DNA from 2 places in the Agrobacterium sp. 22-221-1 genome. Region 1 is predicted to be linked to the other one. Evidence: riboswitches for the same ligand, from Rfam matches in the RefSeq annotation. Region 1 holds a riboswitch; the other holds the start of a gene.
The links. A riboswitch is a leader RNA that binds a small molecule or an ion and turns the genes downstream of it on or off. The one in region 1 is predicted to bind S-adenosylmethionine.
Positions count from the first base shown of each region.

Region 1 (10,806 bases):
TTCGGAAGATTTTCGAGCGCGAATTTCTGCTTGAAGGAAAGCTTGCCCTTGGCCTTTGAAGGATCCTGCGATGCGGAGGCGGAAGGTGCGGCCTTCGCCTTTTCCTGTTTCTCAGCCTTGCGTTTTTCTTCCGCCGCGCCCTTGCGCTGCGCCATCATGTCCGAATAGCCGCCGGCATATTCGATCCATCGTCCGTCCGGCTCATCCGGATTGACGGGCGCGATGGTGGAGGTGACGGTGCGGTCGAGGAAATCGCGGTCGTGGCTGACGAGGATAACGGTGCCGGAAAAGCCAGCAACGATTTCCTGCAACAGATCGAGCGTTTCGATATCGAGATCGTTGGTCGGCTCGTCGAGGATCAGAAGATTGGTCGGCCGCGCCAGAATGCGCGCCAGAATAAGGCGCGCGCGCTCGCCCCCGGAAAGGTTGCGGATCGGTGTGCGGGCCTGTTCCGGCTGGAACAGAAAGTCTTTCATATAGCCCGTCACATGCTTCAATTCGCCGTTGACCAGCAGATTTTCACCACGACCATCGGTCAGATAATGCGCGAGCGTATCGTTGGGATTGAGATCCTCGCGTTTCTGGTCGAGCGTCGCGATTTCCAGATTGGTGCCGAGCTTCACCGTGCCGCTATCGGGCTCCATCTGGCCGGTGAGCATCTTCAGAAGCGTGGTTTTACCGGCGCCATTCGGGCCGACGAAACCGATGCAATCGCCGCGATGGACGCGCAGCGAAAACGGTGCGACGATCACGCGCTCGCCATAAGCCTTGGTGATGGCCTCGGCTTCGATGACGAGCTTGCCGGATTCACGCCCTTCGGTAACGGTCGCTTGCACCGTGCCCTGCGGCCCCTTATGGCCGCGATATTCCGCACGCATGGCCTGAAGCTCGCCGACGCGGCGCATGTTGCGCTTGCGCCTTGCGGTCACGCCATAACGCATCCAGTGTTCTTCACGCTCGATGGCCTTGCCGAGCTTGTGCTGTTCCAGCTCTTCCTCTTCCAGCACCTTGTCGCGCCATTCCTCGAAATGAGCAAAACCGCGATTGAGACGGCGCGACTGGCCACGATCCAGCCAGACGGTCGAGGTCGAGACCTTTTCGAGAAAACGCCGGTCATGCGAAATCAGCACCAGCGCGCTGCGCGTCTGCTGCAGCTCGCTTTCAAGCCATTCGATGGTGGGCAAATCGAGATGGTTGGTCGGTTCGTCCAGCATCAGGATATCGGGTTCCGGCGCCATGACGCGGGCAAGAGCCGCACGTCGCGCTTCACCGCCGGAAAGGCTCGCCGGATGTTCCTGCCCGGTGAGACCGAGATGCTCAAGAAGATAGGTGACGCGATAGGGATCGTCACCGGGGCCGAGCCCGGCTTCGGCATAGGCCTGAACCGTGTCGTAACCGGCAAAATCCGGAGCCTGCTCCAGATAGCGGATGGTGGCGGCCGGATGCCGGAAAACCTCGCCCGACTGCGCCTCGACCAGACCCGCGGCGATCTTCATCAGGGTGGACTTGCCGGAACCGTTGCGCCCAACAAGGCAGATGCGGTCGCCCGGTTCCACCTGGAGATTGGCGCCATCGAGCAGCGGGGTCACGCCGAAGGTCAGCTTGATGTCATCGAGTTTCAAAATAGGGGGTGCCAAGGCGTCAGGCTCCGGTCAGATCATAAGGGCGGGCGAGCACGATGGCTTTTCCGCTTTTCAGCGAGAAATGCACGGGGCCGCCATTCGCGACATTGGAAATAGTGCGGGACGAACCGAAAGCAAGCGCGAAATCCTTCAGCGGATAACGCACATTGCCGATATCGAGCCCCTCAAGGGCGGTAAATCCGGCGACCGAAAACAGCGAGGCGGGCGGCAGATCGATATCCAGCGAACCGGCAAGCAGCGGCCGCGCCTCTTCTTCACCGGAGGTCAGCGTAACATCGATACCACGTTCGGCGAGCGCCACCGCGTAAAGGAGGTGCTGAAGCGCATGGTCGCTTCTCGCGCCTCCAAGCGCACCGACAAGCACCAGCGAATGCGCTCCACGGGAGAGAGCTTCCGATACCGCGATCTCGCCATCCGTCACCGCCTTTGCGGCCGGGTATGGCTGCCGCGCTACATCGGGCCAGGCCTCCAGCAACTCTTTGCTGGCGGAATCGAAATCCCCGACCCACAACTCCGGCGCAAGGCCAAGCGGCCCGGCATGGCGCATGCCGCCGTCGGCCGCAATCACACGGCTATCCGCGACCGCCTCTTGCAAACGATCGGTCACCGTAACATCGCCGCCAAGCAGAATGGTGAAGCGCTCTTTATCCATGCCCTGCCTTATCGCACCTCCGCCAAAAATGGAAAGCGGAAACCCGATGAAATCGGCCTATATTGATTTTCGCCGGCTTCGGGATTATGAAACGCCTCAGTGGTGATTTGCCGACCGGCTTGCAGCCACTTTAAAGAAGTCGCTAAAGGGTCGAGGAAAAAGGCAATTTCCTGGGACCGGTCGCGATTTCGCTGCCGGTTTTTTTGTTTTCGCAACGTTCTTTACGTGATCCGGAAAAGAGAGTTCGACATGCCGATCAAGATTCCCGATACGCTTCCCGCTTTTGAGACCCTCGTTCATGAGGGCGTGCGGGTCATGACCGAAACGGCGGCCATCCGGCAGGATATCCGCCCGCTCCAGATCGGGCTTCTCAACCTCATGCCGAACAAGATCAAGACGGAAATCCAGATGGCGCGCCTCGTCGGCGCCTCGCCGCTGCAGGTGGAGCTGTCGCTGGTGCGGATCGGCGGCCATCGCGCCAAGAACACGCCGGAAGAACATCTTCTGTCCTTTTACGAGACGTGGGAAGAAGTGCGCCACCGCAAGTTTGACGGTTTCATCATTACCGGCGCCCCCGTGGAGACGCTGGCCTATGAAGACGTGACCTACTGGAACGAAATGCGACAAATTTTCGAATGGACGCAGACCAACGTTCATTCGACGCTGAATGTCTGCTGGGGCGCGATGGCCGCCATCTATCATTTCCACGGCGTGCCGAAACACGAGCTGAAGGAAAAGGCTTTCGGGGTCTACCGTCACCGCAATCTCTGCCCCTCATCGATCTATCTGAACGGATTTTCGGATGATTTCCAGGTCCCGGTCTCGCGCTGGACGGAAGTACGCCGCGCCGATATCGAAAAACATCCGAAACTCGAAATCCTGATGGAATCCGAGGAAATGGGCGTTTGTTTGGTGCATGAGAAAGAGGGCAACCGGCTCTATATGTTCAACCATGTCGAATATGATTCGACATCGCTTTCGGACGAATATTTCCGTGACGCGAATGCCGGCGTGCCCATCAAGCTGCCGCATGATTATTTTCCGCACAACGACCCGGAGCTTGCCCCGCTCAACCGCTGGCGCAGCCATGCCCATCTGTTTTTCGGCAACTGGATCAACGAGATATACCAGACGACGCCCTATGATCTCGAAGCCATCGGGCAACTGGCCGCGTAAAGCGCGTCGCGTTTTATCGAACGCATGCGACGCGCTTTCGTTCTGTTTTAAGCATGTCTTTTTCCCAAAACCGCGGCACACTTTTGGGAGACATGCTTTGAATTGCGGGATTGCGAATTGCCGGAAAATGACGCAACGTCCGCCCGGCAATTCGCAACATCAGGGAGAATGACGAGATGAGCGACGCGGCGGCGCGGGAGAATTTCGGTTTCACGGCGACCGGCGAAAAAGTCGAACGCGTCACCATCTCGAAAGGCGGGCTGACGGCCAAGGTCATTACCTGGGGCGCGGTCATTCAGGATCTGCGCCTTGAAGGCCACCAGCCGCCGCTCGTTCTCGGCTTCGATAAATTCGAGGACTACAAATATTCCTCCTATTTCGGCGCCACCCCCGGCCGCAACGCCAACCGCATCGGCGACGGTCGGTTCTCGATCGACGGGCACGAATACCAGCTGGAGCTCAACGAAAAAGGCGTAACCCACCTGCATGGCGGCAGCGACGGCATGGGCAAACGCAACTGGATGCTGATGGAACATGGCGAAAGCCATGCGGTTCTACAGATCATCGATCCCGATGGCCGCGCCGGTTATCCCGGTAATTGCACGGTCACGGCCACCTATACGATCCTCGACGGCGGCGTGCTTTCGGTGGTCTATGAAACGGTGACCGACAAGCCGACCATCGCCAATGTCTGCCAGCATTCCTATTTCAATCTCGATGGCGCAGACACCGCACTTGGGCATGAGATCAGCATCGCGGCTGATTTTTACCTGCCCACCAATGACAAGCAGATACCGACGGGAGAAATCCGCTCCGTCGAAGGTACCGTCTTCGACCTGCGCCACCCGACACCGATGCGGCGCAAGGAGAATGGCGAGCAGGTTCTCTACGACCATAATTTCTGCCTCTCGCCCGAGCGCCGCGCCAAGCGCAAGGTTGCCCGCGCCTATTCACCGGCCTCCGATATCGCCCTTGAGGTTCACACCACCGAACCCGGTGTGCAGTTTTATTCGGCCTTCAAACTGGACGTTCCGGTTCCCGGCCTCGATGGCCGTCACTACGGCCCCTTTGCCGGTTTCTGCCTGGAAACGCAGATTTGGCCGGACGCCGTCAATCACCCGGATTTCCCGCACGCCATCCTGCGGCCGGGTGAAACGCTGCGACAGGAAACAGACTATATTTTCAAGAAAGGCTGACGCGGCGCGCCGGGGTCAATCCAGCACGCAGCCGACATAGCCGCCGGAGGCGCGGGCGCGCCGTTCGATAAGGCCGGCGAGCCGTTGCAGCCCGCGTCCCGGCTTGCTGGCGACGCGGTCGATTGGATTGGGTAATGACACAGCCAGCAGCGCCGCCTGACGGGAGCTGAGTTTCGCGGCCGGCACCTTGAAATGGTACTGGGCGGCAGCCTCGATTCCATAAATGCCCGGTCCCCATTCGGCAACGTTGAGATAAATCTCCATCATCCGTTTTTTCGACCAGACGAAATCAGCCGCGATCGCCAGCGGCAGTTCCAATCCCTTGCGCAGGAAAGAACGGCCATTCCACAAAAACAGGTTCTTGGCCGTCTGCATCGGAATGGTGCTTGCACCGCGGGTGGAAGCCCCATCGAGCGCATTGCTGACCACGGATTGCATCTGGTTCCAGTCCACGCCGCCATGGAAACAGAATTGCCCATCCTCGGACATCATCACGGATTGCACAAGGCGCGGCGAAATATCCTCAAGCGGCACCCAGCGCCGGTCATATCCCTGCAGGGTCGCCAGATCGGCGAGCATCAGCGTCGAGACCGGCCGGATAAACGGCAGCGCATAAACCGGGATCAGCAGATAGGGCAGGATCAGCAATGCCAGCAAGGTCATGAAGATGCGCTTTGCCAACGTGCGAAAATCCACCTTCGGACTGCTCCGGTCTTCCGCCAGCACGGCGTAATCTGCGTCGCTTTCAGGCGTACTGCTCAATATTCGTCAAAGCCCCGCACCAATTGAAGCCTTTCATAGTCCATTGCCGCCTTCAAGGCGAGTCCGCTCAAATAGTTGCACCTCTGGAATCACGAAAAGGTTTGCCTGCATTCGCGCGGCATGCCAAAGAGCGCGGCATGGACGCTGCGATGACAAATTTCGAAACGAAGCTGCGCGAAAACGCGACAAAAACCGAAGCCCTGCTTGGCCGCCTGCTTTCCGGCGAAGCCCGCGCGGATGAGATCACGCGCCCACAAAATCTGCTCGACGCCATGCGCCATGGCGTGTTGAACGGCGGTAAACGCCTGCGGCCCTTCCTCGTCATCGAAAGTGCCGCCCTTGCGGGCGGGAATGCCGAAGCCGCCCTTCATGTCGGCGCGGCACTGGAATGCCTCCATTGTTATTCGCTTGTTCATGACGATCTGCCGGCCATGGACGATGACGACCTGCGCCGCGGCCAGCCGACCGTGCATCGCAAATTCGATGAGGCGACCGCTATTCTCGCCGGCGACAGCCTGCTGACGCTTGCCTTCGATATCATCGCCTCGGACGAAAATCCGCTTGCGGCCGAGCGCAAGGCCGCGCTCGTACTCTCGCTTGCCCGCGCGGCGGGCATCGGCGGCATGGCCGGCGGCCAGGCCCTCGATCTCGCTGCGGAGAAAAAAGCACCCGATGAAGCCGGTGTCATTACATTGCAGGCTATGAAAACCGGTGCACTGCTGCGTTTTGCCTGCGAAGCAGGCGCAATCATCGCCGGCAGCGATATTTCCGAAAGGCAAAGGCTGCGTCTCTTCGGCGAAAAGATCGGCCTCGCCTTCCAGCTTGCCGACGACCTTCTGGATTTGACGGCCGATGCCGCCACCATGGGCAAGGCAACCGGCAAGGACGCCGCGCGCGGCAAGGGAACGCTTGTGGCGCTGCGCGGCGAGGACTGGGCACGCAACCAGCTGCGGGAGCAAGTGGCGGAAGCCAGCGAACTGCTGGCCCCTTATGGAGAAAAGGCCGCGATTCTCATCGCGGCCGCCAGATTCATCGCTGAACGAAAGAGCTGAGCGGCTTCCACTCAGCTTTTCATTACCCAATCAGCCCTTGAGCGGCGAAATCAGCACTTCGACGCGACGGTTCTGGGCGCGGCCATCCGGCGTTGCATTCGAAGCGATCGGCTGCGACGGGCCGAAGCCGAGCGTCGAAATACGGCGCTGGTCAACGCCGCGCGCGCCGAGATAATTGGCGACCGATGCGGCACGACGCTCCGAAAGGCCCTGATTGTAACCGGCGCTGCCGGTGGAATCGGTATGGCCGTTGATGTCGATGAGCGTGCGGTTGAACTTGTTCAGCACGATGGCGACGGAATCGAGCGTCTGATAGAATGGCGGGATGACCTGATCCTGGTCCGTCGCGAAGGTGATGTTCGACGGCATGTTGAGAACGATGCTGTCGCCACGGCGGGTAACCGAAACGCCGGTTCCCTGAAGCTGGGCGCGAAGCTCGGCTTCCTGGCCATCCATGTAATTGCCGATGGCGCCGCCAGCGAGCGCACCGATGCCCGCACCGATAAGCGCGGCATTGCGGCGACCGGTCGGCGAACCGCCGACAGCCAGACCGCCCAGAGCACCGACCACGGCGCCGATGCCGGCGCCGCCGGCCGTGTTCGACATCTTCTGCTCACCCGTATAGGGATCGGTGGTGGTGCAGGCGGAAAGATAGGTCCCGCAAAGGGCGACGATCGCGATTTTTTTGATCATGTGTTTTGATGCTCCGAGAGGTTCAGGAGGTATGACAGTAGAATTCCGGCCTTTTCACGGTACTCTTTACTCCGCCGCATCTTTCCGGCCAAAACGCTTTTCGATGTAATCGATCACAAGCGCTTCAAAATCAGCGGCGATATTGGGACCACGCAGGGTCAGCGCCTTTTCGCCATCAATAAAGACGGGCGCTGCCGGGCTTTCACCGGTTCCGGGCAGGGAAATGCCGATATCGGCATGTTTGCTTTCACCGGGGCCATTAACAATGCAGCCCATGACGGCGACATTGAGGGCCTCGACACCCGGATATTTCTCACGCCAGATCGGCATGTTCTTGCGAATATCGTTCTGGATGTTCTGGGCAAGTTCCTGAAAAACGGTGGACGTGGTGCGCCCGCAGCCGGGACATGCCGCAACGACCGGAATGAACTGACGGAAACCCATGACCTGCAGCAATTCCTGCGCCACCTGCACTTCGCGGGTGCGGTCGCCATTCGGCTCAGGCGTCAGCGAGACGCGGATCGTATCGCCGATGCCGTGCTGCAGCACATAACCCATGGCGGCGGACGAGGCGACGATGCCCTTGGAGCCCATGCCCGCTTCGGTGAGGCCGAGATGCAGGGCGTGATCGGAGCGTTCCGACAGCATGGAATAAACGGCGATCAGGTCCTGCACCTGGCTGACCTTGGCCGACAGGATGATGCGGTTGCGCGGCAGGCCGATTTCTTCGGCAAGCTCGGCGGAAATCAGCGCCGACTGAACGATGGCCTCACGCGTGACCTGACGGGCGGAGAGAGGGAAACCCTGCTCCTTGTTCTTGTCCATCAGCGTCGTCAGAAGTTCCTGATCGAGCGACCCCCAGTTGACGCCGATTCGGACCGGCTTGTCGTAGCGGATCGCCATTTCGACGATCTCGCCGAACTGCTTGTCCTTCTTGTCCTTGAAGCCGACATTGCCCGGATTGATGCGGTATTTCGCCAGAGCTTCGGCGCAGGCCGGATGATCGGCCAGAAGCTTGTGGCCGATATAATGAAAATCGCCGACAAGCGGCACATCAAGCCCAAGACGCAGCAACCGCTCGCGGATTTTCGGCACGGCGGCCGCGCTCTCGTCGCGGTCGACGGTGATGCGCACGATTTCCGAACCGGCCCGGAAGAGCGCCGCCACCTGCTGCACGGTGGCGTCGATGTCCGCCGTATCGGTGTTGGTCATCGACTGCACGACGACGGGCGCGCCGCCACCGACGATGACACCGCCCACGTCTACGGCGACGGATGCGCGGCGGGGCTTGGGATCGTAATCGGCATGTGACGTCATGGCGGTCTCTGGAGCTTGCGGCAAGGTCTGGCAATTGAGGTGAAACAGGCAAGCCTGCTTGTCAACACCCAACGCATGAGAGCTTCTACTTTACCGCAATCATGGCAAAATTCGAGACGCCTATTCCTTGCCCGCACCATCCGCATGGCGGGCGAGCCGTGAAAGCAGCAGAACCACCACATGCAAGAGCGGCAGGGCGATGAAGACGCTGGCAAGACCGGTATGCTCGGCAATAAAGCCGATGGCCGATGGCGCCACCAGAATACCGGAATAGCCCATGGTGGTGACCACCGAGAGACCAATGCCGGGCGCCAGTCCCGGCATGTTGCCGGCGGCGGAAAAGGCAATGGGCACCATGTTGGAAATGCCGATGCCGGCAATCGCGAAGCCGATGATCGCGATAGTGGAATTTCCCGCAAGACCAGCAATCATAAGACCGATAATCGACATGGCCGAACAAAAGCGCAGGGTCGTCACGGCGCCGAAGCGGTCACGCACCAGATCGCCGGCAAAACGCATGGCCGCCATGGTCATGGAGAAGGCCGCGAAGGCGAAACCGGACTGCGATACCGAAGCACCGAGTTCATTGCGCAGATAAAGCGCGCCCCAGTCAAGGATAGCGCCTTCAGGAATCATCGAGAACAGCGCCATCAGGCCGATGATCCACGGCAGCGGCGTCAGCGGCAGGCCGCCTTTCGGGCGTTCCTCCTCCGGATGCGGACGATCCGCAAGGACGCGCGGCCACGCGATGACCAGCAGCACGAGTGCAATGACCGTCAGCGCAATGGCGTGCCCCTGCACACCGATGGCCGTGATGAGATAACCGCCAAGACCGGCGCCGATCAGGCCGCCAAGGCTCCAGAAGGCGTGGCACGACGACATGATGGCGCGGCGCATATCCCGTTCCACTGCTACCGCATTGGCGTTCATGGCGACATCCATCGCCCCCGTCAGCCCGCCGAACAGAAACACCGCAATCACCCCGGCCCATACCGTGCCCGCCCAGGAAATGAAAAGCAGAGTCGGCAAAAAGATCGCCGCAGTGACGAGGCTCACCGTACGTGAGCCGAAACGGGCGATCTGCGAACCGGCAATCGGCATGAAAACCAGCGAACCGATACCGAAGACCAGAATGATCAGGCCGAGCGCGCTCTCACTGAGGGACAGGCGCGCCGCAAATTCCGGAATCTTGGGCGCCCATGACCCCATCATGAAACCGTTCATCAAGAACAGCAGGGAAACGCCCAGCCTGTGCCGCGTCAGATAGGACGAGCGTATGCCTGTCGGCGAAAATGTCGTGGGGCCATTCATCGGCAATATCCTTCAGACTTGACCATGAGAAAACTGAGCGACGTCATCATCGCCGCAATAAATCTGTACGCCCTTTGCCGACAGCGCCTCGACGAATGCGCGGTCGGCATCCTGCTCCAGCACGAGGGAGAGAGGTGGAGAAAAATCATGCACATGGAAAGCTGCCCTGTGGCCGAGCTTTTCCGTGGTGATGGCGGCGACAATCCGCTGGCTGGCGCTGCAGGCAAGCCGCTTGAACACCGCATCCTCGAAAACATCCGCCGACAGACCCATCTCGGCCGCAACGCCGCAAACACCGAGAATGCAGAGATCGGGCCGCATCAGTTCGAGCTGCCGAAGCGCCATGGCGTCAATCGCAGCACCTACGGCCGGATCGACCTTGCCGCCGATCAGCACCAGATCGATATCGGCCCGCCCCGTCAGTTCAGCGGCAATGGCGGGCGTATTCGTCACCACCGTCAGGTTGAGCCCGGCGGGAAGCGCCCTTGCAATGGCGAGATTGGTGGAACCGGCATCGATGAAGACGACCATGCCCGGCTCGAGAAGCGGGACAACGGCGCGCGCCAGCAGGGCCTTGCGGTCGGCATCCTCGGCAATGCGCGTCTTCAGCGGCACCGTTTTGCTGTCGGAAAGCAACGCCCCGCCATAAACCCGCAGGCATTCTCCCCGGGCTGCCATCTCACGCAGGTCGCGGCGCACAGTGTCTTCGGAAACGCCGAAATTCTGCGCGAGATCCTGCGCCAGCACCCGGCCGCTTTGCCGTAACTGCGCAAGGATGAGCGCCTGCCGCTCGCTGACAAAATGATCGCTCATCGGAACTCATGCATAAACAGGAATAAACGTGCACGAACATGCATATTCGAGTTTTTACGGCTGCGCAACAAAAAACGCCCGCCGGAGAGGCGGGCGTCTGACACTCATCAATGATCGGATACGGCTTTATTCCCCGTAAGCGATCAACAGATCCTTCGCATCGATCTGATCGCCGGGGCGCACCAGAACTT
Region 1 is NZ_JBNWCL010000004.1:169,237-180,042, forward strand. Features, by position in the region: gene ACQZ5N_RS08235 (ABC-F family ATP-binding cassette domain-containing protein) at 1-1,637, opposite strand, end outside; gene ACQZ5N_RS08240 (thiamine diphosphokinase) at 1,642-2,295, opposite strand; SAM riboswitch at 2,385-2,461, shown strand; gene metA (homoserine O-acetyltransferase MetA) at 2,545-3,471, shown strand; gene ACQZ5N_RS08250 (aldose epimerase family protein) at 3,648-4,667, shown strand; gene mtgA (monofunctional biosynthetic peptidoglycan transglycosylase) at 4,683-5,429, opposite strand; gene ACQZ5N_RS08260 (polyprenyl synthetase family protein) at 5,567-6,481, shown strand; gene ACQZ5N_RS08265 (OmpA family protein) at 6,512-7,174, opposite strand; gene ispG (flavodoxin-dependent (E)-4-hydroxy-3-methylbut-2-enyl-diphosphate synthase) at 7,241-8,491, opposite strand; gene ACQZ5N_RS08275 (MFS transporter) at 8,612-9,802, opposite strand; gene ACQZ5N_RS08280 (DeoR/GlpR family DNA-binding transcription regulator) at 9,815-10,615, opposite strand; gene pyc (pyruvate carboxylase) at 10,742-10,806, opposite strand, start outside.

Region 2 (10,806 bases), on a different contig from region 1:
GTCGAATGTGAAGGACACGATCGGTTCGGACGTTTCGATCCGCACCGCCGGTCCCGGCAAATAGCGCACCAGCCGGTTATTGATCCGGTCTGTAAAAGTCCCGATTTTTTGCGTCATACAAAGCCCCCCGGCCTGTCTGCAAATTACTGTCCCTCTTCGAGTATGTCGTAAGCCTGATGCCTCAAACAATAGATTGCGATTAGAAGAGAAGACCAGATAGGCCCGGTTCCGGTAAAGAAATTACTCTCTAAACACGAAGAAAGTAACGCATACACCCAAATTCTCGCAAAAAGTCGGGTCAGGCCCGGATCCGTGCCCTTATCCACCGCCGTGCGGAAATCGTTCGCGGGTATGATGACCAGCCAGATGACGGTGAGAATGAAGGCCGGCAGGCCGCCGTTCAGCAGGCTTTCAATATAGCCATTATGGGCATGGAAGGCCGTTACCGCCCAGGTGCCGGCAATATCGGCCTGTGACAGAAGCCGGTCGCTCGTCCAGAATGCCTGGAACCCCTGCCCAAAGATCGGCGATTGCGCGAAAGTGTCGAAGGATAGCCGCCATATGTCCGTCCGCCCGGTGAAGGTGGAATCGATGCCCAGGCCTTCGACAAAATTCTGTATACTCGGAAAATAGGTGGAGCCGACCGCGGATATGTTGATGAAGGCCAGAAGACCGCCAATCATCAGCAGGGTGCGGTTGGCATGCCTTTCCATGATCCAGATCAGCGCCACGGTGACGGGCAGCAGCATGGCCGCGGTTTTTCCGTTGGTCTTCCACAGGAAGAACCCTGCCAGCAGCGTGATGGCGATGCCGCCCAGCGTCGACCAGGCGTTGCGCAGGTAAAGCCCGATCATGAAGAGAATGATCATCGCCGGCGCGGCGGCATTCTTGTGATTGAAGATACCGCGCCAGTCACCCGCCAGCGCTTTTTCATCGAGATCATAGGGCTGATGGATCGAGCGCGAGCTGAGGAAGATCACCCCCAGATAACACAGCGCCAAGAGAATGATGGCGAAGATGGCCATCATCCGGTCGAACTGCCGCCGGTCGCGCGGCATGACGACAAGGACGCTGGTGATGAAGCACAGAAGCGCCGTGAAGATCAGACGTTGCAGCGACGTGCCGGGCTGGGTTCCAACCACCGAGCATATCGCCAGCCAGAAGAACAGCAGCAGAATGGGCAGCCGCGGCCGCAGCAGAAGCCCCGTCAGCCGGTGGCGCAGCGCAAAAACGCCGAGGATCAATGCGATCACGAGGCCGGTCAGCTGGTTTGCGGCGGCGTGCGGCACGGGCGGTGCTGCGAGATTTTCGAAAGGCGCGACGGAAATCCAGATATAGAGCATGGTGGCGACGAAAAAAAACGCGTCGCGCCGGCTGCCGGCAAGGGAAATGGCGCTGCCTTGCGCAGAGACGGGCTGCGTATCAGCCAAACGCGGCATGGTCGCCTGCATCGAAAATGGATAGTCGGATCATTGGCCTGCCTTGTGACGAACAACGAAACCCTTCTGAAACAGGGCCATGTCCAAATAACCATAAACAGTCATTATCATCATTATTATGCAATTGCTTTAACCCTCTCTTACCTCAAGAGGGATAAGACAGGATAAACTGCCATTCATTCGGGTCGCGGACTTTCACTTTATTGGCCGGTTGCGGCTTTTTCAGTTCGCCAGATTTTAAAAAGCAGCGCAGTCATTTTTGAATTCGCCCGGCAATGCCGGAAAACATGGAGAATGAGGTGTCGTTCAATACGCCGCGGCTCGGCCATCTAGTCAGACTGGGATTGACCTACATGGCATCCGGCGGAGCGCTCCTCATGTCCAGCGCCGCCCAGCTTCTGACCTTCGCGCTGCTTGCCCGCCATCTCGGTGTCGAACAATTCGCGCTTTACGCCTCCATCACGGCCGTCACCAATCTCGGCGTCCAGATCTGCGGCATCGGTTCGCAGGAATCGCTGATCCGCCGTGTCGCGCAGGATCGCAGCATGTTTCCCGTCATGCTCGGCCACAGCTATCTTTTAAGCGCCGCGACAGGCGTGGTTCTGACGATCATCGGCATGGTGACGATCCCGGTATTTTTCCCGACCTCGGAAACATTGCTGCACACGCTGATCACCACCTTCCTGATCCTGTTCACGAACCTCGTCCTCCTGAAAGTCATCTCGCTTTCCACGCAGAGCTTCATCGCCCATTCCGACTTCGCCTCCGCCAACAAGCTGGAAGTGATGTTTGCCGTCGCCCGCACCATTGCCGCGGTGGTCGCCTGCCTCATCTTCAAGGTGGAAACCGTAGAGGCATGGGCGTTGTGGAACCTTGCGGCCCACACCATTGCGGCCATGATCTCGGTCAAGGCGATAGCGAGACTCGGCAGCCCGGTGTTCCGCATCGTGCGTGAGGAAATCCGCATCGGTGTCCTGTTTTCCACCCAGTTCCTGTTCAAGGCCGTGCGCGGCAATGCCGATATTCTCGTTCTCGGCGCCATCGCCAGCGCCGAGGTGCTGGGCAGCTATTCCATCGCCCGGCGCATTCTCGACAGTTCCTATCTCTCCGTCGAGGCCCTCAACCGGCTGATCTATCCGGGTTCGGCTTCCGCCGCCCTGCAGGGCATCAGCAAGACCATAGAACGCGCCTATAACGTGCTGAAGGCCGCACTTTTCATCGCGACCGGCAGTGCGCTCGTCATTTTCATCATCGCGCCCTTCCTGCCGCTTTTGTTCGGCGATGAATATGTTTCGCTACCCATCATCACCCGCGTGCTTTGCTGGGCGGTTCTGCCCATGGCCGTTGCCGCCACCGCGCTCGAGGCGCTCGGTGCATCAGGACGGCAGGATATTCGCGCGAAGATCTGGAACAGCGGCAACCTCATCGGCTCCGTCATCGTCGCTTTCTTCACCTGGTCATTCAGCATTTCGGGAACGATCGGCAGCTATTTCATGGTGGAAACCGCCATCGCCGCCGCCGTATGGATCGCGCTGCTGCGCCTGCGCCGCAATGAAGAGGTTTTCGCGCCAGCCAAATAGGAGCTGGCGTAAGCACCTATCCGGTGGCCGGCTCACCCTAATAGAGCCCATAAGGGAAATAACGCCGGTAGATTTCTTCCAGCCGGCCGTTGCGGGAAAGGGCCGCCAGCGCCTGATCGAAAGCCGGAACAAGCACGTTGTCGGGATCGACGGTCATGATGGACAGGCCTTCACCGAGAAACCTGTCGGACATATAGGGACCGCCGAAGAGTGCGCAGCAGCCTTCGGAAGCGCTTCCCGAAACCCAGAAAGGCAGGCGCAGACCGTCGGCGAAGATGGCGTCCACCTTGCCTTTCTTCAGCGCGTCATACATCGGCTCGTAGCCATCGAAGCCCTCGGCCGCGGCCTTTGGAAAGAACGCCTTCAGCATCTGTTCGTGCCGCGAGCCGGCAACCACACCCACCTTCTTTCCCGAAAGCGCATCGGCACCGGAGCCGGTGAATTTCGCCGCCTTGTTCACAGCAAGACGGGCGGGCATCAGGAGATAGGGCCGCGAGAAGGTAAAACTCTTGCGCAGGTCGGCGGTGGTGGCGAGGCCGGAAATCACCGCTTCGCCCTCACCCATTTCCAAAGCCGCCTCCAGCTCGTCAAACGGCAGCGCCTGCACCTGGCATTTGCTTTCGACCTTCAACTGGGCGCAGATTTCACGCACCAGATCGACATGGAAACCCGCAAGCCGGCCTTCCTGATCGGTAAAATTGAAGGGCGGGAAATCGACCGACATCAGAAATCTGATGCGGGGAACGGAAGAAAGATCGCCGCCCGGAAACCGCTCCTGCGCATCGAACAGCACCGGCATCCGGTTGCCGTCCGACAGGCCTTCCGCACGTACATCGCTAAAAAAACCAGTAAATTGTAAAGCGAAAGCTAAAGTAAATCCGAGACTTATATTCCGCGTTACACTCGTCATTCTCATCTATACTATCCGTAACAGGAAGTGGGGCGTTACCATGACGGCGGCGGCGATGCATGGATTATTTTAGGCAATATACACGAGATTCGTTTCGCACGACGCCGGCGACACGAAAAATTGCATTTTCCCATGTCAGTGAAAATCCACTCCCAACCGCTTCCGAACAGGACCAGGCCAGACAGGCCCGCTTTCTCTCTTCGCTGGGATTGGGCAGGCCCTATATCAAGGCATTCGAACAACGGGCTCTGGAAAATGGCTCGACTTTGGAGGACGAATTGCTGGCAAGCGGTCTCGTCACGACGGATGCCTATTTCGGTGCCTTCGCCAGATTCCTGCGGTTGCCGTTTCTCCCGGAAATCGGGCCGGACCGGGTGATGGACTTGAACAGACTGGACACTCAGCTCTCCGAGCCGAGGTTCCTGCGGCTGACACCATTGAACGGCACACCGACGCTGCTGATCGTGCCGGAACTGGCGCGGATGGCGTCGCTGAAAAACATGCTGGATCAGCATCCGCGTCTTCTCGACGACTTTGCCGTGACAACCCCGCAGGCCATGCGCAGCGCAATCTGGAAAGCGGGCGAGGCCCGCCGCTCGGCGGAAACCCAGCAGCGGCTTTTCAACACGGCGCCGCACCATTCCGCCAGGATCACGCTGCATGGCCAGCAGGGTTTTTGCAGCGGCGTTCTCCTTACCCTGCTCATTCTGTCGCTACTGTTTTACACGGAAGCGGCATTTACGTATCTGCATGTCACCCTGACGATGTTTTACCTTTTGACCCTGCTTTTCAGGCTGTTTGCGCTCTTCCATCTCCCCATGGAAAAGGACGCCACCTTGCCTCTTCGGCAGGAAAACGAATTGCCTGTCTATACTGTTCTGGTGGCGCTTTACCGGGAAGAGGCCGTCGTCGGGCAGCTCATCGGCGCATTGGAACGTCTGGACTGGCCCAAATCCCGGCTGGACATCAAGCTTGTCTGCGAGGCGGACGACGGCGTGACGATCGAGGCGATCCAGCGGATGAATCCCGGCCCGCATATGGAGGTCGTCAGGGTGCCGCCTTCCCTGCCGCGCACCAAACCCAAAGCCCTCACTTACGCGCTTTCCGGCGCGCGTGGCGCATTCGTTGTGGTCTATGATGCCGAGGACCGGCCCCATCCGCAGCAATTGCGCGAAGCCTATGCCACCTTCCGCAACGAGCCGGACGAGGTGGCCTGCCTGCAGGCGCCGCTTATCATCAGCAATGCCTCTTCTTCCTGGCTCAGCGCCTGTTTCGCATTGGAATATTCCGGTCTCTTCCGCTGCATGTTACCTGCCCTTGCCGCACACGGCTTACCGTTGCCGCTTGGCGGCACCTCCAATCATTTCCGGACCGCCGTGCTGCGGAAGGCCGGCGCCTGGGACCCCTATAATGTAACTGAGGATGCCGATCTCGGCCTCCGGCTGCATCGGCTGGGTTATCGTTGCGGCGTCATCCGGCGACAAACGCTGGAGGATGCGCCGACCTTGCTATCCGTGTGGCTGAACCAGCGAACACGCTGGTACAAGGGCTGGCTGCAAAGCTGGCTGGTGATGACCCGTGCGCCCTTTGCGACCGCGCGCGACATGGGATGGTTTGCCTATGTGGTCTTTCAACTGCTGATCGGCGGCATGCTTCTGTCGTCGCTGGCGCACCCCCTGCTCTTCGTTTCCATGGCATTCATGACCATCGCCCTCCGGGAAAATGGTGCTGACCTGCTACTCACCTGGCAGGGTCTTCTGTTTTTTATCGATGTGCTGAATATCGTCGGAAGCTACACGATCTTCGTGCTGATGGGCCGCAGCAGAATGATTGCCTATGAAAGAAGGCGTGTCGGAAGGCGGTGGCTGGCAATGCCCGCATATTGGCTGATGCTGTCCATCGCGGCCTGGCGGGCCGTGGTGGAACTCAAAACCAAACCCTTCGCATGGAACAAGACACCACACGCGCCGGTCGCCAAAAATACCTCATGATCCGGCATCTTCGGCAGAGCCAAAACAGTCCTGATACTTCTTTCGACCAGCCGCGGCAGCGGCTCATGGCTTCACTCACATTGCTGCTGCCAGCAAAGCCACTTCACACTTTCCACTACCGCCGTCATCGATAACAGGAACCAGTGCCTTGCCGAACGAAGCTCCTCCTTCGGCAAGGTCCGTCATTTCATCCTGAAGGCGACCGAACCGCTCTACTTGGTAACGAGCTTGTTCTTGATCAGGCCGACGATGATCTGCACGATCAGACCGCCGACACCGCCGCCAACGAGCTGGCCGGCGAGAGCGCCGATATCCACGCCGCCGGCTGCCGCATCTCCCGCTGCGCCGAGCAGCGAACCAAGCACGGTTCCGCCGCCGAGACCGCCGATGGCGCCGGCAATCAGATTGCCAAGCGAACCAAGATCGGAGTCCTTCACTATCTTTCCGCCTGCCGTGCCGCCTACCGCACCGCCGACGATCTGGGCCAATATCGAAGCAAGATCCATGTCATCCTCCTCAGTCGTTTCCCCGACCATTCGAGGAAACAAAGCCTCTTATTCATGTCTGCGCAGGTTGAACCGAACCGGCATGGCCGGCCTTCTCTTCCTCGCCGAAGATTTTCCAGATCACGGCCCCAATGGCGCCGCCGAGGATCGGAGCGAGCCAGAACAGCCAGAGCTGCTGCAGCGCCCATCCGCCAACGAACAATGCCTGTCCCGTGGAGCGGGCCGGATTGACGGATGTGTTAGTGACCGGAATGGAAATCAGATGAATAAGGGTAAGGGCAAGACCGATGGCGATCGGCGCGAAGCCGGCAGGAACCCTGCCATGCGTTGAGCCCAGAATGACGATCAGGAAAAACGCCGTCAGGATGACTTCGATCAGCAGCGCCGATACGAGAGAATATCCGCCCGGCGAATGTTCACCATAACCATTGGCGGCAAAACCGCCGATTTCAGCCCCCGCCTTGCCAGTGAAGATGACATAAAGCGCCGCAGCCGCGACGATCGCCCCCAGAACCTGCGCCACAATGTAGGGCACGAGGTTCGCTGCCGGGAATTTACCGGCAACGGTGAGGCCGACTGAAACGGCCGGATTGAAATGACCGCCCGAAATGCCGCCAACCGCATAGGCCATGGTCAGAACCGTCAGACCAAAAGCAAAAGCGACACCAAGGAAGCCAATACCGAGTTCAGGAAAGCCGGCGGCAAAAACCGCACTGCCGCATCCTCCGAACACGAGCCAAAAGGTTCCCAGAAATTCCGAAAGAAGTTTGCGACTCATAACACTTCCCCTATGTTACGACTGCATCAACTATTACGTGCAATTTAATCGTAGTCAAGCTAAATTGCATATTAGCGCAACGACCGACACGATGGCGGCTAAACGCGGCACAGGAAGAGTGTCAGATGTCTGGAAAATGGAGCGGGTGAAGGGAATCGAACCCTCGTATTCAGCTTGGGAAGCTGCTGCTCTACCATTGAGCTACACCCGCGCCGCGCATAAGACATCGGATAGTTCGCAGCGGGTGTCAAGCACCCGCCGGGTTGGTTATTCGGCGCGAAAATGCTTGGAGAGCTTCAGCCCCTGCGCCTGATAATTGGAGCCGAGGCCGGTGCCATAGAGGCCTTCCGGTTTTTGCAACATGTGCTCGTAAACCAGCCGGCCGACGATCTGGCCGTGTTCGAGGATGAAGGGAACCTCGTGGCTGCGGACTTCGAGCACGGCGCGGCTGCCGGTGCCGCCCGCCTGCGCATGGCCGAAGCCGGGATCGAAGAAGCCGGCGTAGTGCACGCGGAATTCGCCCACCAACGGGTCGAAGGGTGTCATTTCGGCCGCATAGAGCGGCGGAACGTGGACTGCTTCGCGCGAGACGAGAATATAGAATTCATCCGGGTCGAGGATCAGTTCGGCGCGGCCGCGGGCATAGAGCGGCTCCCAGAAATCGAGAACGTCATGCTGGGCTTTCTTGTCGACATCCACCACCGCCGTGTGATGTTTGCCGCGATAACCGATCAACCCGTTTTCACCGAAACCCTTGAGGTCGATCGAGAGCGCGATGCCGCCGCCGGTCACGTTGGGCGTGTCGCTGGCAACCAGCGTTTCCGTCTCGTGCAGCTTCAGCAGTTCACTTTCGTTGAGCAGCGAATGGCCGATGCGGAAGCGGATCTGCGACAGGCGCGAGCCGCGTCGCACCACGATTGGGAAGGTGCGCGGGCTGATTTCCAGATAGAGCGGGCCGGCATAACCCGCCGGTATCTTGTCGAATTCCTGCGCGCTATCAGTCATGACGCGGGTGAAGATATCGAGACGGCCGGTCGAGCTTTTCGGATTGGCCGAGGCCGACATGTCCGCCGGCAGCGCAAGGCTCTCCATCAAGGGAACGATATAGACACAACCGGTTTCCAGCACCGCGCCCTGGGTGAGGTCGATCTCGTGCAGGCTGAGACGATTGAGCTTGTCGATGACGCGGTTTCCGGGGCCGGGCATGAAACTGGCGCGCACGCGATAGGCCTTCGAGCCGAGCCTGAGATCGAGGCTGGCGGGCTGCACCTGATCAGCATCGAGATCGGCCTCGCTCTTCAGCTTGCCGCCCGCAAACAGCGCCTTGATTGCGCCATCCGCCAAAATGCCCGTGGTTCTCGTCATGGTCATCATTCCTTTTTACGGCGACAAAACCAAAAGGAAAGCATTGACGCAAGCCGGTAACGGCAGTATGGCAAGCTTATCCCGTGGTGATTTGGCCGGTCGGCTTGCAGCCACGTTAAACAAGTGGCTAAAAAGACCGGGTGCTAGGAACCGGTCTGCTTTCGCGGCCGGTTTTTTTGTTTTGAAGGTGATCACATGAGCAATAAATGGCGCCCGGCAACCCAGCTCGTTCACGGCGGTACGCTACGCTCCCCTTACGGTGAAACGTCGGAAGCGATCTATCTGACCCAGGGTTTCGTCTATGAAAACTCCGAAGCCGCCGAAGCGCGCTTCAAGGGTGAAACGGATGGGTTCATCTACGCCCGCTATGCGAGCCCGACCAACGACATGTTCGAAAAGCGCATGTGCCTGCTGGAAGGCGCTGAAGACGCCCGCGCACTTGCGTCGGGCATGGCCGCCGTCACCGCCGCCATCATGTGCCAGCTGCGCGCCGGCGACCATATCGTTGCGGCCCGCGCCCTCTTCGGCTCCTGCCGCTGGGTGGTCGAAACGCTCGCGCCGAAATACGGCATCGAATGCACGCTGATCGACGGACGCGATCTCGGAAACTGGGAAAAGGCGATCCAGCCGAACACCAAGCTGTTCTTCCTCGAAAGCCCGACCAATCCGACGCTTGAAATCATCGATATTGCCGGCGTGGCGAAGCTCGCCAACCAGATCGGCGCGAAGGTGGTGGTCGACAACGTCTTCGCCACACCGCTTTTCCAGAAGCCGCTCGAACTCGGCGCGCATATCGTCGTCTATTCGGCAACCAAACATATTGACGGCCAGGGCCGCTGCCTTGGCGGCGTGATCCTTTCCGACAAGAAGTGGATCGAGGAAGAGCTGCAGGATTATTTCCGCCATACCGGCCCGGCCATGTCGCCTTTCAATGCCTGGACGCTTCTGAAGGGCATCGAGACCCTGCCGCTGCGCGTCAAACAGCAGACGGCCAATGCCGGCAAAATCGCCGATTTTCTCGCCGATAGCGGCAAGGTCGCCAAGGTCATCTATCCCGGCCGCGCCGATCACCCGCAGGCCGATATCATCGCGCGGCAAATGTCCGGCGGCTCGACGCTTGTGGCTTTCGAACTGAAGGGCGGCAAGGAAGCGGCCTTCAAGCTGCAGAACGCGCTTGAGATCGTCAAGATTTCCAACAATCTCGGTGACGCCAAGAGCCTCATCACCCACCCCGGCACGACGACGCACAAAAACCTCACCGACGAGGCGCGTGCCGAACTCGGCATTTCCGGCGGCACCCTGCGCCTTTCCTGCGGCATCGAGGATACCGACGATCTGCTGGAGGATCTGGCGAAGGGTCTGGCGGCCGTTTCGGCCTGAAAATTCAATCTGCAAATCGCCATGGCCTGACCGCGTGTCGGGCCATGGTTCGCCTGCACGGTCTAAAAAGACCGCATCAGGCAACCAATATTTACCTTTACCGTTATCCCTAACGGTGGAAAACAGCGCAACAGGAGACGCCTCCTGCCCGTCAAGTCATTCATTTTCTTGACGATAGCCAGAGCCTATAGTGTAGGATGCGGCGGCAGGCATAATATCGAGGTGTGGCGCGTATGTATCGTGCTCTGACAAGGGATATCGAGGTAACGGTCGATCCGTATTATCTCGAGGAACAATCCGACCCGGATGACGATCGTTACGTCTGGGGCTACAAAGTCGTGATCGCGAACAATTCCGATATCCCGGTTACCCTCGTCAATCGCTATTGGCACATCACCGATCAGAACGGACAGGTGGATGAGGTCTATGGGCCGGGCGTCGTGGGTGAGAAGCCGCATCTGAAACCGGGCGACAGCTACGAATATTCTTCCGGCTGCCCGCTGGATACACCTTCCGGCCTGATGTTCGGCCATTATGAAATGGAAACGGAAAATGGCGAGGTGTTCAACGTCACCATACCCGCCTTTTCGCTGGATTCACCCGGCCTGATGCGGGTCCTGAACTGACATTCACCCGGCAATGAAAAAGCCGCGCCCTTCAGGACGCGGCTTTCATTCAGGCATTCTCAAATTCGCTGACATCGTAGCGATAGGTCGTGGAGCAGAACTCGCAGGTCACGGCAATGGCGCCGTCTTCCTCGCTCGCCTCGATCTCCTCGGCGGTGAAGCCGGACAGCACGCCCTTGATCTTGTCCCGCGAGCAGCTGCAACGGTCGAAAACCGCCTGCGGATCATAGA
Region 2 is NZ_JBNWCL010000026.1:44,320-55,125, reverse strand. Features, by position in the region: gene ACQZ5N_RS24895 (polysaccharide deacetylase family protein) at 1-117, opposite strand, end outside; gene uppY (Wzy-type polysaccharide biosynthesis protein UppY) at 144-1,439, opposite strand; gene uppX (Wzx-type polysaccharide biosynthesis protein UppX) at 1,727-3,019, shown strand; gene ACQZ5N_RS24880 (transporter substrate-binding domain-containing protein) at 3,057-3,818, opposite strand; gene ACQZ5N_RS24875 (glycosyltransferase family 2 protein) at 3,989-5,920, shown strand; gene ACQZ5N_RS24870 (hypothetical protein) at 6,133-6,426, opposite strand; gene aqpZ (aquaporin Z) at 6,479-7,204, opposite strand; tRNA gene ACQZ5N_RS24860 (tRNA-Gly) at 7,342-7,415, opposite strand; gene ACQZ5N_RS24855 (2'-deoxycytidine 5'-triphosphate deaminase) at 7,472-8,569, opposite strand; SAM riboswitch at 8,643-8,721, shown strand; gene ACQZ5N_RS24850 (O-succinylhomoserine sulfhydrylase) at 8,765-9,949, shown strand; gene apaG (Co2+/Mg2+ efflux protein ApaG) at 10,183-10,575, shown strand; gene ACQZ5N_RS24840 (Hsp33 family molecular chaperone) at 10,625-10,806, opposite strand, start outside.
Region 2: linked by a shared signal. The riboswitch ahead of ACQZ5N_RS24850 (O-succinylhomoserine sulfhydrylase) and the one ahead of metA (homoserine O-acetyltransferase MetA) in region 1 are both predicted to bind S-adenosylmethionine.